DNA from 3 places in the Brevibacillus sp. JB24b genome. Region 2 is predicted to be linked to each of the others. Evidence: riboswitches for the same ligand, from Rfam matches in the RefSeq annotation. Region 2 holds a riboswitch; each other region holds the start of a gene.
What was found. Region 2 has a riboswitch for S-adenosylmethionine ahead of ACQV1I_RS15250 (sugar ABC transporter substrate-binding protein). Riboswitches for the same ligand answer to the same signal wherever they lie in the genome.
Positions count from the first base shown of each region.

Region 1: linked by a shared signal. The riboswitch ahead of ACQV1I_RS08795 (Na+/H+ antiporter NhaC family protein) and the one ahead of ACQV1I_RS15250 (sugar ABC transporter substrate-binding protein) in region 2 are both predicted to bind S-adenosylmethionine.
Region 3: linked by a shared signal. The riboswitch ahead of ACQV1I_RS17950 (ABC transporter permease) and the one ahead of ACQV1I_RS15250 (sugar ABC transporter substrate-binding protein) in region 2 are both predicted to bind S-adenosylmethionine.

Region 1 is NZ_JBNVQV010000001.1:1,799,281-1,802,748, forward strand. It holds gene ACQV1I_RS08795 (Na+/H+ antiporter NhaC family protein) at 1-798, opposite strand, end outside; SAM riboswitch class I at 779-884, opposite strand; gene pepT (peptidase T) at 1,214-2,446, shown strand; gene ACQV1I_RS08805 (AzlD domain-containing protein) at 2,546-2,878, opposite strand; gene ACQV1I_RS08810 (AzlC family ABC transporter permease) at 2,875-3,468, opposite strand, start outside.
Region 2 is NZ_JBNVQV010000001.1:3,262,211-3,265,678, reverse strand. It holds gene ACQV1I_RS15260 (ABC transporter ATP-binding protein) at 1-461, shown strand, start outside; gene ACQV1I_RS15255 (branched-chain amino acid ABC transporter substrate-binding protein) at 527-1,747, shown strand; SAM riboswitch class I at 1,818-1,927, shown strand; gene ACQV1I_RS15250 (sugar ABC transporter substrate-binding protein) at 2,075-3,160, shown strand; gene ACQV1I_RS15245 (sugar ABC transporter ATP-binding protein) at 3,241-3,468, shown strand, end outside.
Region 3 is NZ_JBNVQV010000001.1:3,837,304-3,840,771, forward strand. It holds gene ACQV1I_RS17945 (ABC transporter permease) at 1-488, opposite strand, end outside; gene ACQV1I_RS17950 (ABC transporter permease) at 492-1,418, opposite strand; SAM riboswitch class I at 1,611-1,712, opposite strand; gene ACQV1I_RS17955 (MFS transporter) at 1,880-3,370, opposite strand; gene ACQV1I_RS17960 (mandelate racemase/muconate lactonizing enzyme family protein) at 3,416-3,468, opposite strand, start outside.

The DNA.
Region 1 (3,468 bases), 1.5 Mb from region 2:
CACCCAATTGAAGGATCCTATTGTAATATTTGTATGATTTCCTGATGTAAGAACGACTAAAAGTATGCACGTCAGAATGGCAGCTGGTAATACAATTAAAAAGTTTGTTTTGAATTTATCTTTCATTTCCGTTCCTTGTGTGCGTACTGCGGCAATTGTCGTATCGGAAATAAATGATAAATTATCACCGAACATAGCTCCTCCGACAACGGTTGCCATTGTGAATGCAACCGAGATATCTGTTTGTTGGCTAATCCCTACTGCAATCGGAGCTAATGCAGCAATAGTCCCCATGGATGTCCCCATTGCTAGTGAGATAAATGATCCAATTACAAATAAGCCAACTACTAAGAGACTCTGAGGTAATACAGAAAGTGCTAGGTTCACGGTAGCTTCAACGCTACCCATGCCTTTTGCTGCTTGAGAAAATGCTCCAGCCAACACAAAGATTAATAACATAACGACGATATTTGGATTGCCGGCTCCTTTAGCAAATCGTTCTACCTTTGTATGAAAGCTTTCCTTTCGGTTCATTACTAATGCAACTGTACTTGCAATTATAATGGCAACGATGATTGGGAGCTGATAAAAATCTCCTGTAATAACCCCAGAGCCAATAAATAGTGCTAAAAATATACCAAGCGGCAATAAAGCCAACGCACTCCCTTTTGTTTGATTCATCAATAACACCCTCTCTATTTCTAAACTTTTCCTAGAGAAAAATGAAGAAGACCTCTTCTTATGAGAAGAGGTCTTATATGGCATATAAGAAACACTCTTCTCATCTTTCAAGCACATGCTTGCTGGATTTGGCACAGCACTCTAAATACGAGTCCGCTGCCGAGGCATCAAAGGGCCAGTCCCTCCGCCTCTCTTGATAAGAAGGTTTCATATTTTATTCTCTATTGATTAATCTTTTTTTACTTTACTCTTTCCTACACAAAATGTCAAATATTTTTTAGTGCTATTTAACTTATGCAAGTGATCCGGCTATATAGAAGCCTCTTTTGGTTATTATTCATCAGCTTCTTGAGCAATTTTTTCTCTTCAATGGATATCCTGAATTTATATAGTCTCACTACATGTAAATATGCGTAAATCTTTCATTTTGGCTCGCTCCAATTGATAGAACAGCTACATGAGTACAAATGGAAATATCGTCCATCAAGCGATATAATAAAGAAAGATGCAATGAAAAAGGGAGTGAATGTAAGTGAAGCAAGATATCATAGAGCGGTTTACAAGATATGTAAAGATTGATACACAGTCCAATGCACAAAGCCAGACAGTTCCGTCAACACCAGGACAGTTAGAGTTGGGTAATTTGCTAGTCGAAGAATTAAAGGCGATGGGACTCTCGGAAGTTACAATCGATCCAAATGGATATGTAATGGCGACACTCCCTGCAAATACGGATAAGCAAGTTCCAGTGATCGGTTTTTTATCCCATTTGGATACGGCTACGGATTTTACAGGTAAAAATGTCAATCCGCAAGTCCACGAAAATTTTGACGGAAAAGCTATTACATTAAATAAAGAACTTGGCGTTGTTCTAACACCAAAATTATTCCCAGAGCTACCGTCCTACAAAGGTCATACATTAATTACTACCGATGGGACAACATTGCTCGGAGCAGATGATAAAGCTGGGATTACTGAAATTATGACAGCGATGGATTACTTACTAAAGCATCCAGAAATCAAGCATGGAAAAATTAGAGTAGCATTCACTCCTGACGAAGAAATCAGTAGAGGACCAGCTCATTTTGATGTAGCTGCTTTCGGCGCGAAATTTGCCTACACGATGGATGGAGGGCCTCTAGGTGGATTGGAGTATGAAAGCTTTAATGCCGCAGAACTCAAGCTCACCTTTAAGGGGATTAGCACGCATCCTGGAACGGCCAAGAATAAAATGCTTAACGCAAGTAAGCTAGCAATGGAATTCCATGCACAACTACCTGTAGATGAGGCACCAGAGTATACAGATGGCTATGAAGGCTTTTACCACCTTAGCTCAATAAATGGCGATGTTGAACAAAGCAAATCTCAATATATTATTAGAGATTTTGATAAAGACAACTTTAACAGCAGAAAAGAGAAAGCAGCAAGCATCGTGAAACAGATGCAGGAGAAATACGGAGCAGAAAATATCATTATGGAGATGAATGATCAATACTACAACATGCGTGATAAAATTGAACCGGTTAAGGAAGTTGTTGACATTGCTTATGAAGCGATGAAAAACCTCGGAATCGAGCCAGTAATCAGCCCGATCCGAGGTGGTACGGATGGTTCTCAATTATCGTATATGGGTCTGCCAACACCTAATATTTTTACTGGCGGGGAAAACTATCACGGCAAATTTGAATACGCTTCTGTAGATATTATGGAAAAAGCTGTTCATGTTATTGTCGAGATAGCCCGGTTGTTTGAAGAAAAAGCATGATGATAGTCAGCTAAAATGAGAGCAAATCCCCTTAGTGTCAACAACTAATGAAGTTCCATGCAAGCATGGATTCGTTGATGTTGAGCAAAGGGGATATTTTTATAAATAAGTACTACATAATCTCAATAATCCCATAAAAATAACGCCGAAAATGACAGTAATCGCCAGACTTTTCGTCCGCAATGCTAATAATAAGGTAGGAACGATCGCTATGAGTGTTAGCCAATTCACTGCGATTGAATGACTGGTTTTCACAATGACACTCTCTACAACTAAGGCTGTGAGAATACAAATAGGTATAAAAGAAAGCCATTTCAGTACAGGTGCAGGCAATTGTAAATTACGAACCACTAAAAATGGCAAAATACGTGGAAGGAATGTCACTAATGTACATCCTACTATCAGAAGGAGAATTGATTGATTAAGGCTCATTTATCTGTCACCACCCCAATAGTAGCTACAATGACCGTTGCTAAAATAACTGCAACGTGCGAAGGTACAATAAAGGATAAAACTAGCATAGCTATGATCATATAAACAATTAGACAGAGAGAATGCTTTAGTTTTGAAGGCTGCATAGATTGCAACTGCAAGACCAGTAAGGCAACAAACATTGCTGTTAAAGCAAAATCTAATCCGAATATCGTTGGATTCGGAATCCATTTCCCAAGAATAGCTCCTAGCATACACGAAAAGATCCAAATGATATATGCAGTAAGATTTAGACCATTCATCCAGCGATCATTAATCTGTTCTCCCTTTGTAATTTTATTGATGGCAACACCGAAGGATTCATCGGTAACCAGTGCACCAATACCAATGTTTTTTAATAAGGAATATTTTGTAAAATAAGGAGCGAGAGTTGCGCTTAGTAAAAAGTTACGTAGGTTTACAATAAAAGTTGTTACAATAATTGCTGATGAGGGACTGTTTGTTGCTAATAGGGCACAAATGATAAATTGAGCCGACCCTGCATACACCAAAGCTGATAGTAAAGTAATTTCTAAGATGCTCAAGTGAGA
Region 2 (3,468 bases):
GAACGCTTTCCCTTGGTGTAACCAATAAAAAAAGGATGTTTTTTCAAGAGAAGCTGGCAATGTTAGACCAGGGATTGGAAAATCGTTTGAAAACGAAGGTAGGCTTTCTATCTGGCGGACAACGTCAGGCACTGAGTTTGTTAATGGCTACGTTTATCAACCCCAAATTATTGTTGTTGGACGAACATACGGCCGCTTTGGACCCAAAACGTGCTCAATTAATCGTTGATTTGACTCGAAAAGTAGTGGAGGAAAACAACCTGACCACGCTCATGGTTACTCATAACATGGAGCAGGCCCTGCATATGGGGAATCGTTTATTAATGCTACATGAGGGGAAGATCATTTTGGACCTTCCTCAAGAGAAAAAAGAGCAGATGACAACAAGAGATTTGTTGCAGGCCTTTGAAGAGGCAAGAGGCGGAGAAGCTTTCTCAGAAGATCGTTATATTTTAGCGTAAGCTGTCTCGAAACTTTTAAAAATCCAGAACATTCAACTAAGTAAATGACGAAAGAGGGACAAGACATGAAAGTAAATAAAAAATCACTTGCGTTCGTATCTTCCATTTTATTGGCTGGGGCTGCTTTGTCAGGTTGTGCAGGGGGGAATAATGCGAGCTCAGGCACTACACAACAAGGGAGCAGTGATGGGGGAAGTGTCTCCACAGGCGGAGAAAAAATTGTGATTGCTCTAGTTGGTCCACTTTCCGGTTCTGCATCAGACTATGGTGACTCCGCAAAAGCAGGTGCTGAATATGCACTGAAATTAAAACAGAAAGAATTAAAAGACTTAGGCCTCAATGTTGAATTAAAGCCTTTAGACGACCAAGCGGAACCAAAGCAGGGAGTTGTGAACGCACAGATGGCGATAAACGACAACAATGTAGTAGCAGTTGTAGGCCATGTGACTACCGGTTCATCTTTGTCTGCTGTAACGGCCTATGAAAAAGCTGGTTTGGTAATGGTTTCGCCCTCTACAACAGGGCCGGATTTTACTGAGGGTGGTAAAAAGGTAGCACATCGTATTTGTGCTCGTGATGATGAACAAGGACGAAGAGCGGCTATTTATGCGAAGAATACCCTGAATGTGAAAAATACGATGATCATTCATGATAAACAAGCGTATGGCCAGGGCTTAGCGGATGAAGTGAAAAAGCAATTTGAGCAGGACGGTGTTTCTGTTCTGGGGTTTGAAGGCTTGACTGCTGGAGAGAAGGACTACAGCGCAGTGGTGAACCAAGTGTTAGCGAAGAAACCAGAAATGATCTACTTTGGTGGATATTATGCAGAAGCTGGAATTCTAATTAAACAGTTGCGCGAAAAAGGATTTACCGGTGTGTTTATGGGCGCAGATGGTCTCGATTCCGGAGAAATGTTTACTATTGCTGGATCAGCAGCAGAGGGTGTCGTGTTTACTTCCACTGTTGGCGATGTAACAGCAACAGAAGAGGGGAAAAAATGGATTCAGGAATTTGAAGGCTCAACAGGCAAAAAGTTGGGAATATTTACATCGTTTGGCTACGATGCGATGGCTGTAGCGATCAACGGGATTGAGGAAGCAGCTAAAGCGAATGGCAACAAAAAGCCAACCCGTGCCCAAGTATTAGAAGCCATTCACAAAACACAGGACTTTACAGGACAGTTTGTAAACGTTTCTTTCGATGATAAAGGTGACAATAAGAATGCTCAGGTGTTTATTTATAAATATGCGGGCGGTTCTAAGAAATTTGAAGGTGAAGCAAAATAAGCTATTGACATGGTCAAGGACCCAGGTGTAATATCTGTTGTAAGAAAAAACGTTAAAAATTTAAAATACTCTCTTATCAAGAGTTGGCTGAGGGACTGGCCCGATGACGCCCGGCAACCTAATGTCTGTTTACAAGACATCAAGGTGCTACCTCCTGCAGGGAAACCTGAGAGATAAGAGGCGTAGTGGGTTTTCATATACACAAGCCTCTTTTCTTAGGAAAAGGGGCTTTTTTATATCGAGTAGTACCCAGCTTTGAATGAATCAATGTACATTGTACATGTTTTCACAAACAGCAGATATATGACACCAAAGGGGAGAAGCATTATGAAGGGTCTAATCAACAAAACACCCGTCTATTTATTCGCAATATTCTTATTATTAGGGAGTGTACTAAGTGGTTGTAGTACAACTACAACCTCTACATCAAAAGCAACATCATCCGATAACGTGACAGCATCAAGTAGTGAAGCAAAAGGGGCTCATGCTACAGCAGATAAGAAAAAACGAATTGCGTTAGTGGTGCAATTTAATATTGGATCGTTTTCGTCTCAATATATTTCAGGTGTGAAGGAAGAGGTAGAGAAGCTAGGTGGAGAACTGACGGTTTTAAGTGGGGATAATGATCTTGCCAAAATGGCTTCACATTTAGACGCAGCTGTTACCCAACAATTTGATGGGATTCTGTTAGACCATGGGCGTGCAGATAGTTTGACACCAGGAGTTCAAAAGGCCGTGGCCCAAAAAACTCCGATTGTAGCGTTTGATACAGGATTAGATATTCCAGGGGTGACGGTAGTAGAGCAGGATGATATCAAATTGGCTGAACAAACATTAAACCAAATGTCACAAGACACAGGTGGCAAAGGAAATATTGTAAAGATATGGGTAGCTGGTTTTACTCCAATGGAACGTCGTCAAATCGCTTATAAGGCATTTATGGACAAAAATCCAGGCTTTAAAGAGATTGCTGCATTCGGCTCAGCGTCTGCAAATACAGCTTTGGATACACAAGCACAAATGGAAGCGATTTTGAAGCAGCATCCAAACAAGGGAGATATCACAGCGGTTTGGACTGCTTGGGATGAATTTGCAAAAGGCGCAACACGTGCTATACAGCAAGCTGGTCGCAATGAAATTAAGGTATATGGCATAGATATGAGCGATGAAGATTTACAGATGATTCAAGATCAGAATTCACCTTGGGTTGCAACGGCAGCTGTAGACCCTTCTGATATTGGGCGGGTACAAGCGCGATACTTGTTTAAGAAGCTGAAAGGTGAGCAGGTACCAGATAAGGTAAGCTTGAACCCTGTGCTAATTACACGTGAACAATTGCCTAAGGAGCCTGTGAAAATGACTGATTTGAACAAGTACGTGAAGGAATGGGGAACTAGCACGCAAGGTCAATAAGAAAGAGCAGGGGTGAAAGGGGTTTGGCAAAAAAGTTGCCAGACCCCTTGTAAAATCCGCGCATGGAAGGGGAGAGCACATTGACAGCATTAGAGATGAAAGGGATCAAAAAAGCATTTCGCTCTGTTCCAGCTTTATGCGACGTGGATTTTGATGTGAAGCCAGGTGAAATTCATGCTTTGCTGGGGGCAAATGGAGCTGGCAAGAGTACGTTGATGAAAATTATGACAGGTGCTTATACGCTAGACGATGGCCAGATTTTCATAGATGGAAAAGAAGTTAGCCTGACACAGCCACAAGACGCCAAG
Region 3 (3,468 bases), 580 kb from region 2:
AAATAAGGAATGCCATACAAAACCTCGACAATACGCATTAGGAAGCTGTCAATTCGATCCCCTACCTTGCCGCGTCCTGCCATATAACCGGAGACTCCCCCCACTGCTACACCAATCAATAAATCGATGGTTGCTGCTATACAACCGATAAAGAGAGAAATCTGTCCACCTGCCCAGGTACGTGCCCACATATCACGTCCCAAATCATCTGTTCCGAACCAATGAGTGTCGGAAGGCTTGAGATTTCCAAGCATCAAATCTTGCTTCTCTGGACTAAAAGCTACAAGATGAGGACCGATCAATGAAAGCATAACCACAAGAATCAATAAGCTAAAACCAAGCATCGCTAGCTTGTTTTGTATGATTTTTCGCAGTATTTCTTTCCCATAGCTTAAGCTGGGTCGATCAATTCGATTCTCTTCAAAAACTCGCTTATCAACAGGTCGAAAAAGATGATCTTGTTCAGAATGGAATGAAGATTGCGCCATCTGTTAGTCCCCCTTGCTCGTTAGCTTAATTCTTGGGTCCACCAGTCGATAAGACACATCGATCAAAAACAACGACAAGATCAGGACCGTGCTATAAAAAACAGTTGTTCCCATTACAACTGGATAATCACGATTAAAGATGCCATCTACGAAATACTTGCCAATACCTGGGATAGCAAAAATTTTCTCAACCACAAACGTACCTGTAATCAGCGCTGCAAACAACGGCCCGATAAATGTCAAAACAGGTATCAATGCATTACGAATTCCGTGCTTTACCACTATCGCAAACGTAGGTAAGCCTTTTGCCTCTGCCGTCTTCATGTAATTCTGACTAAAGACTTCAAGCATACTAGCACGGACAAATCGGGCGATGATAGCCATTGGACCGACCGCCAACGTAACAGACGGCAGGATTGAGTGTTTCCACGATCCCCAGGAGGCAGCCGGCAAGAGCTTCCACTCAACCGCAACCAATTTGATTAGCAGTGGAGCCAAAATGAAGCTTGGGACAGAAATCCCAATGATAGCGATAAACATCGAAACGTAATCTAGCCATTTGTTATGATAAAGAGCTGCGATTATTCCTAAGGAAATACCAAACGATAAGGCTAAGAATAACGATTGTAATCCTAGCGTAGCCGATACAGGAAATCCTGAAGCAATCAATGCGTTTACATCACGTGATTTTGATTGTATAGATGGTCCTAAATCAAACAGCGCCAAATCCTTTAGATATAACAAATATTGTTGGGCAATTGGTTTATCCAGATTATATTTTTCTCGCATATTTTGGACTACATCTGCTGGTAGCATTTGCGAATCAGTAGCAAACGGATCACCCGGTATCAGTTGCATAATGATAAAGGTTAGTGTCACGATAATCCATAATGTAATCAGCATGGTACATATTCTTTTTAACAGATACATGCCTAGTTTCCCCCGCTTCTCTCTAATGCCTTATTTTTATATCGGAATACTTGGTTATATGCTTGTAAGGATACATTTTTCCCTCTGCTATCGCCCTTTGCTATTTGTATTTCCGTATTTTATGTGAAAAACGTATGCAAAAAAGCCCTTCTCTCTAAGAAGAAGGGCTTCATGTATAAGTATGTGCCATTCTTCTTATCTCTCAGAAATACTTCTGCTGGATTTAGCACCTTTTGAATGAATCAAGGTTGCCGGGTTTCATAGGGCCAGTCCCTCCACCGCTCTTGATAAGAAGTTGTATAAAGTTATCGGATCAATTTATAAATTATCATATCATCGTTACTAGGAATGTCAATAGAATCACGTCAGTTTTTACATTTGTTTATTTATGTTAGTAGTAATTTTTTTATATACAATATCTTAGAAACAAAAAAACCCCCACATCTGGAGGCTAAAATCACCTATTTCGATTTCTCTTTTTCTTTTTTGGTAAGCAGCTTCTCAAATAGATCTGTCGGGTCCAATCCCAGTTCTTTTTTTAACTGCCCCTGTTTTTGTTCTTCTTTTGTTTCCTCCCGCATTTCTAACAACACCGTAATCTCATCCAAAGCCTTTTGATCCACTAAGCTCTTGTCCTTTGAGGAGGTTTCGCTCTCGCTGTTAGAACCTGCTGATTCTGTCGAAGCGCCCGTTTTCCTAACTGCTGAAGACTCTTTTTTTGCAGTTCCTTCCTCCGTAGCTCCTTGAGAATTGGTGTCTTTTTGTGGCGTGATAGTAAAAAATGCAATTATAGCGAATAGTAACGTGACGGAAGCAATCGAATAAAACATGACACCCGTCGAAAATCCCAACAACCATGTAAAAATCGGCGGCCCCAGCGCTACTCCAATAAAGCGGACACCATTATACAAAGACGTAATCATTCCACGCTCTGTCTTTGTAACCGCCCCAATGATCATCGAATTGAGGCACGGTAGAATCATTCCTGTTCCCACGCTACCAAATACAAGAATCCCAATTAAGAAATAAACGTTAGAAACAAAGCTTGCCCCAACATAGGAGATGGTAAGTAAGAGCATCCCTGCAATAATAAAGTAGCGCATCACAGTTAATCTCTTTTTAATAATAGTCCCTGTGATAAATGCCATTATACTCATAGCCAGCAAGGGAATAGCTAAAAAAGCACCTTTTAACACACCATCAATCTGATAGGTCTCTTCCAGTAAATCGGATAGATAAAAAAGCACACCAAATAACGTAGACAAGCATATGCTACCAATAAAAAAGGCTGGGATTAACCATTTTCCATTTTGTTTAAATACCTTGCCAATCGAACCAAGATACTCTTTAACTGACTTAGGCTGCTTATTTTGTTTCTTTTCTTTTACTAATAACAAAAATATAGTTAGTACCACAGCACAAATGACCGGAAATGCCAAAAAAACTGCATACCATGTCCATAAAGCGAATAAAGAGCCTAAAATTGGACTTAGCACTTTACCCAATCCGTTAGAGGTTTCCAATAATCCAAGCGCTTTACTTTCGGATGCACCATCAAATAAGTCTCCTACTAACGCCATGGCAATAGGCGATGTTCCCGCCGCACCTATCCCCTGTAATACCCTGCCTAAAATAATCAACCAATAGGGATTGGTTAACCATAATGACGCTAACCCAGCAAGCAATCCGCCTGCTCCATATAACGTTAAAGCAATTGTTATAACCACTTTGCGATTGAATCGGTCAGATAGATAACCCGCCAGTGGAATAATGATCCCGGCAGCAATAGAAAAAGCTGTAATTAAAAAGCTGGTTTGAAAAGTAGTTAGGTGTAATTGTGTTTTCATTGTTGGTAATATGGGAATTAACATCGAATTGCCAAGTACCATAACCAGCGGAACACCTGTTAATCCTATGAGGTTTTTCGTGTTATTTTGCGCTTGAGCCATCATACGTCCTCTTTTCTTAAACGATCAACGTAATCATGAAATGATAACTTAGGCCTGATATATACTACCATCCCAGCTATAGTGGGCTAGGATATCCGTAT